2 linked regions of the Arthrobacter globiformis genome follow. The protein of the gene in region 1 interacts with the protein of each later gene in a pairwise test. Links are inferred from orthologs where the notes say so. Each region holds a gene or a part of one and is shown in the gene's direction. Other genes may lie near its edges.

The links. Proteins that work in one complex are often made in the same cells at the same time.
Region 2: the proteins of QFZ33_RS05565 (region 1) and ndk interact in binary tests that used the Escherichia coli proteins (3 or more experiments, as listed by UniProt). The link is inferred for Arthrobacter globiformis from one-to-one orthologs.

What each region holds. Positions count from the first base shown.
Region 1 is NZ_JAUSXI010000001.1:1,192,503-1,195,333, reverse strand. The notes cover bases 54-2,816. They hold QFZ33_RS05565 (uracil-DNA glycosylase), read left to right. Parts: upstream 54-919; coding sequence 920-1,714; downstream 1,715-2,816. Other genes in these bases: QFZ33_RS05555 (threonine/serine ThrE exporter family protein), read right to left, coding at 2,572-2,816; QFZ33_RS05560 (siderophore-interacting protein), read left to right, coding at 1,725-2,564; QFZ33_RS05570 (DUF3263 domain-containing protein), read right to left, coding at 417-779; QFZ33_RS05575 (LytR C-terminal domain-containing protein), read right to left, coding at 54-367. Outside these bases: more of QFZ33_RS05575, read right to left, coding at 1-53; more of QFZ33_RS05555, read right to left, coding at 2,817-2,831. UniProt on the Escherichia coli protein: Excises uracil residues from the DNA which can arise as a result of misincorporation of dUMP residues by DNA polymerase or due to deamination of cytosine.
Region 2 is NZ_JAUSXI010000001.1:3,479,780-3,482,635, reverse strand. The notes cover bases 1-2,788. They hold ndk (nucleoside-diphosphate kinase), read left to right. Parts: upstream 1-1,078; coding sequence 1,079-1,498; downstream 1,499-2,788. Other genes in these bases: QFZ33_RS16110 (Rne/Rng family ribonuclease), read left to right, coding at 2,741-2,788; QFZ33_RS16115 (vitamin K epoxide reductase family protein), read right to left, coding at 1,599-2,282; QFZ33_RS16125 (DUF4233 domain-containing protein), read left to right, coding at 574-1,038; QFZ33_RS16130 (bifunctional folylpolyglutamate synthase/dihydrofolate synthase), read left to right, coding at 1-574. Also shown: more of QFZ33_RS16110, read left to right, coding at 2,789-2,856. UniProt on the Escherichia coli protein: Major role in the synthesis of nucleoside triphosphates other than ATP. The ATP gamma phosphate is transferred to the NDP beta phosphate via a ping-pong mechanism, using a phosphorylated active-site intermediate.

The sequences.
Region 1 (2,831 bases):
CCACCGCTGCAGGGGCAATGGTTTCCGAGGTGGCGGGCTCCAGCGCGGAGGGCGGAGCCGGTTCGGAGGCGGACGCCGAGGCCGAGGGGGTCGCGCTGGGCGTCGCACTTGCAGAGGGCGTCGCCGTGGGGCTGGCCGACGCCGCGGAAGTGTCGGCCGCTGCGGCGGGCGGCGGCGTGATGCCCGGCTGGAACCCCAGCTGCGGCAGCAGGAGGAAAGCGATCAGGCCGACGGCGAGCGCCGCGATTCCCACGGAAAGGATGGGCCACAACTTCGGGCGGGACGGCGCTGAGACAGCGCGGTGTACGCCCTGCCGGGAGGAGACCTCAGGCACCCTGTCGAATTCGTCCCGAGCAAAATTAGTCATGGTGAAGAGGCGTCCTTGTTGGTTTTCGCCGGCAGTCCGGCACTAGCAGTTACGCGTCAGATCCAAGGCGGCGTGCAGTGCGGGCCCGCTGACGTGATGTACGTAGTCTACGCAATCTCTTCACGAGCATGGGGTCGTGGGCCAGCGCGTGCTCTGTATCAATCAGTGCGTTGAGGATCTGGTAGTAGTGCGTCGCGGACAGGTCAAAGAGCTCCCGGATGGCCTGTTCCTTGGCGCCGGCATACTTCCACCACTGCCGTTCCAGGGCGAGGATCTGCTGCTCCCGCTCGCTCAGCGGCGAGTCCTTGAGCTTGAAGTCGTCCAGCAGCGAGCCGCTCCGCAGCCCGTGCTCCAGCGCTAAATCCTGCCCTGAATCCGGCTCCGCGAGATGGTCCTGCAACGGCTCCGCCACTGCGCTCTCCTTAGCTGAATCCGGTCAAAGTACCTCCCCTATGTTACGGAGGAATAACAGCCTTGTCATTTGTGGCACGGCGGCACCGGCGGCTCGTTTCACGGACAGGGGCAGCGGGCTTCGGACAGCAGTGCGGGAGAATGGACACCGTGACGGAACCTGAACCGCTCTTCGACCTCGAACCTGCAACAGCGGGCGGCCCGGACTTTGCAGACCTTGCCAGGCTGCCGCTCGGCGAGCTGATGGCACCCGACTGGGCCGACGCCCTGGCGGGAGTGGAGGCCGAGTTGAGGTCCGTTCTGACTTTCCTCGCGGCCGAGGAGGCGGCCGGGCAGCGGGTGCTGCCGTCGGCGTCGAACGTCCTCCGGGCGTTCCGGCAGCCGTTGAACGGGGTTCGGGTCCTGATCGTGGGCCAGGACCCCTACCCCACCCCCGGACACGCTGTGGGGCTCGCCTTTTCCGTGGACGCCGGCACCCGGCCCATCCCGCGCAGCCTGGCCAACATCTACAAGGAGCTTGCAGCGGATCTAAGCTTGCCGCCGCGGGTCCACGGTGACCTCGGCGCCTGGGCGGACCAGGGCGTACTGCTGCTGAACCGCGTGCTCAGCGTGCGTGAGGGCGCTGCCGGGTCCCACCGCGGCAAGGGATGGGAAACGATCACGACGGCGGCAGTGACCGCCGTCGTCGGCCGCCGGACCGCGGACGGAACCACCGCGCCGCTCGTGGCCGTGCTTTGGGGCAAGGACGCCGAGAGCGTCCGACCCCTCCTGGACAGCACCCCCGTGGTGGCCAGCGCCCACCCCAGCCCACTGTCCGCCTCGCGGGGGTTCTTCGGCTCGCGTCCGTTCAGCCGCGCCAATGCCCTGCTGACGGAGCAGGGCGGCGGGCCTGTGGACTGGGAGATCCCGGCCGTCCCGCCAAGGAGCTTAGGCTAGGCTTACCTGCATGACTTCCCTTCCGGCCACCACCAGCGCCACGAAAAAATCCCGCCCGCAGGTCACCCTGGCTGTCCTTCGGCGGGAGCAGCTTTCCGCGCACATGGTGCGGATCGTCGCGGGCGGCCCCGGGTTCGCTGACTACGTGAACAACGACTTCGTGGACCGGTACGTCAAGATCGTCTTTCCGCAGCCCGGGGTGGACTACCCCCAGCCCCTGGACCTCTGGGCCATCCGGGAAACGATGCCCCGGGAGCAGTGGCCGCACACCCGGACCTACACGGTCCGCTGGGTGGATATGGCCGCCGGTGAACTGGCCATAGATTTCGTCGTCCACGGCGACGAAGGCCTGGCAGGCCCCTGGGCAGCCGCTGCCGAACCCGGCGACAGCCTCAGCTTCACGGGCCCCGGGGGCGGCTACAACCCTGATCCGGCGGCGGACTGGTACCTGCTGGCGGCTGACGAGGCCGCACTGCCGGCCGTGGCCGCAGTCATCGAGTCCCTGCCGGCGCATGCCAGGGGCCTGGCCTTTCTCGAAGTCGGTTCGGACGCCGACGTCCAGGAGATTGCCTCCCCGGCCGGGCTCGAGCTGGTCTGGCTGCAGCGCGGCGGCATTCCCGCCGGCGAGGGTGACCGGCTAGTGGAGGCGGTGCGCAACGCCGCCTGGCCCGACGGCCGGGTGAACGTTTTTGCGCACGGCGAGCGTGGCTACATGAAGGGCCTGCGGGAGGTGCTGTTCCGCGAGCGCGGCCTGGACCGCAGCCAGGTTTCACTGTCCGGCTACTGGGCCAAGGGACGGGTCGAGGACGACTTCCAGGCCGAGAAGAAACTCCCGATCGGAAAGATCTAGCAGGCCCCTAGCGGCGGCGGGACCGCCGCCGCTCATTGCTGGCCAGGCTGCGCGTGAGCGGCCGGGCCAGCGTGTCACCAAGCACAATGCCGCCGGCAACGCCGAAGACGATCGCCCCGGCGCTGAGCATCCCTCCGGCCCCGAGCAGGATCTCGGATTCCTCGATGGTCAGGACATACATCGACCGGAAAATGGTGAGACCGGGCAGGAGAATCAGGCCGGCCGGCACGGCGACCACCAGCTGCGGGGCGCCCATCTTCAGCGCCA
Region 2 (2,856 bases), 2.3 Mb from region 1 along the record:
GCTGCACGGCGCCCACCAGGCTGAGAACGCGGCCGTGGCCGTCGCCGCCCTGGAGGCATTCCTTGGCGGCGGCGAGAAGGAGCTGTCCCTGGAGGTCCTGCAGGAGGCCTTCGCCACGGTCTCGTCCCCGGGCCGCCTGGAAGTCCTGCGCACAGCGCCCACCATCATCGTGGATGCCGCTCACAACCCGGATGGCATCCGTGCCTCCGCCGAGGCGATCCAGGAGGCGTTCAGCTTCAGCAAGCTGGTGGTCGTGGTGGGTGTGCTCAAGGAGAAGGACGCCGAAGAGATCCTGCGCCAGCTCAAGGAGTCACTGGGCGGCCTCGCGGAGGAATACTGCTTCACCCAGTCCAATTCCCCGCGGGCGGTGCCTGCAGCGGAACTGGCGGAGCTCGCCGTCGACCTCGGCTTTGGCGAGGAAAACGTGCACATCGCCGAAAAGCTGGACGATGCGCTGGAGTGGGCCGTTGAACGCGCCGAAGCCAACGACGACCTCGCCGGCGGCGTGCTGGTGACCGGGTCCATCACGCTGGTGGCGGACGCCCGCATCTTGCTTGGAAAGGCAGCCGCCTGATGGCCCGGCTTACCAAGGCCCAGCGCGAATGGCGCCCCGGCATGCCCAAGAAGCGGCGGTCCACCAAGGTCATGTTCGCCTCGACGGTCCTGCTGCTGGAGGCCTTCGTGGTCTTCTTTGCCACGCTGGCGGTGTTCGGCCTGCGCCGTGCCGAGATCTCCCCGGCGCTGATCCTTTCCGTGGGCATCGGACTGAGCGTGGTGCTGATCCTCGCCTGCGCCGTGCTGTCCAGGCCATGGGGCGTGGCGCTGGGCTGGATCCTGCAGCTGGTGCTCATCCTCAGCGGCTTCGCGGAACCGCTGATGTTCCTCGTCGGTGCGCTGTTCGCCATCGCCTGGTGGTACGGCATCCGCGCCGGCATCCGGATCGACCGCGAATCCGCCCAGCGGGACCGCGAGCAGGCGGAATGGGAGGCCACGCACCCGGAGGCCGCCGGCAATGACGGCACCGGCCAGACCCCGTAGACTTACCGGGAAACCCACAACCAACCTCATTGGAGCAACTGTGAGCATTGAGCGCACCCTTGTCCTGATCAAGCCGGACGGCGTTACCCGCAACCTGACCGGCGAAATCCTCAAGAGGATCGAAGCCAAGGGTTACGCCCTGGCCGAACTCAAGAAGACCAACGCCAGCCGGGAGCTGCTCGAGCAGCACTACGAGGAGCATGTGGGCAAGCCGTTCTACGAGCCGCTCGTGGAGTTCATGCTCAGCGGCCCCGTGGTGGCGGCCATCTTTGAGGGCCACCGCGTGATCGAGGGCTTCCGGTCCCTGGCCGGCACCACCGACCCGACGACGGCGGCCCCCGGAACTATCCGTGGCGACTTCGGCCGCGACTGGGGCCTGAAGGTCCAGCAGAACCTCGTCCACGGCTCGGACTCGGTGGACTCGGCCGAGCGCGAAATCAAGATCTGGTTCCAGGCCTGAGCTTCCCTGCAGGTTGAGCGCGCTGGCAGGTTGAGCACGAACGAACTTGTGGCCCCTCACTCATTGGAGTGGGGGGCCACAACTGTACGCTCTAGCGCTGCTAAAAGCCCGACGTGCCGGCGAACACCTGGATGAACGCGAAGAAAATAGTCGCAACCACGGCTACGTAGAGCAGCACCGTGATGATCCAGCCGGAGTCGCCCAGGATGCGGGCCAGGCCTGCCGGCGCCGGAATGGCGCCGCGGACGACGTTGCGGACGGTCACCCAGACGAAGAGCGGGATCATCGCTGCCCAGACAACCATGCAGAACGGGCACAGGATGTGAATCACGTACAGTGCCTGGGACCACAGCCAGGCCACGAAGATGAAGCCAAGAGTGACGCCGGCCTGCAGGCCGAGCCAGTACCAGCGGGCGAACCGGGCGCCGGCCAGCAGGCCCATGCCGGTGGTGATGATCACGGCGAAGGCCACGATTCCGATAAACATGTTGGGGAAGCCAAAGACTGAACTCTGCGGGGTCTGCATCACCTGGCCGCAGGAAATCCAGGGGTTTACGTCGCAGACGGTGGCGTGGTTGGGATCCTTGAGGACCTCAAGCTTTTCCAGCACCAGGATGCCCGATGCCAGCCAGCCCACAACGCCGGTGACGACCAGCAGCCAGCCGAACCGGCGGTCGCGGGTCATGGCCGGAACTGCGGTACCGGCCGAAGCCGCGGCGGGCCCGGCACCGTCCTGGGGATCCTGTTCGTAGTCCGTGCCCGTGGAAGGCGAAGTGCGTGGCATTGGATGGCGTCCTTTGTCTGGGGTGCTCCTGCCCAGATTGTATCGCCGCCAGCTTGAGGCAGCCTGTACCTGTAGCCAATGGCGGCATTGACCGGCTTTGTCACACAATTACAGCGTATTTGAACGGTGATATGAGAGAATAAACGTGGCTGGAGCGAGAACCACATTCGAACTCCAGTCCGGTGGCTTGTTCCCAAGACCGCCAATGAGCAGTGGTGCAGGCTTTGGAAAGAAGATCCAGCCTCCCGCCTTCCATTGGACGGCACCTGGTTGTGGATGTCAGAAACAACGGGTTCCAGTAACAACCCCGCCGGCCTGTCAGGCCTGCCGCACCCCACTGCCGGTGCGAGCCTGCTGGTATCCAAATTGACTTCTGTCAATGCCTGCGGGTTTTGACAATATGTGCCCCAATGGGTGCCGAATGTGGCGGCACGTCAGGGGCAGGAGTGTTGCCACATATGGATAATGACCAGGTTATAGCCATCAACGAAGAAGCGGCTGCCACCGGCGAAACCGCCGCTGAGGCCCCCAAGAAAGCCACCCGGACCCGCCGTAAGGCGTCGCCCAAGGCCAC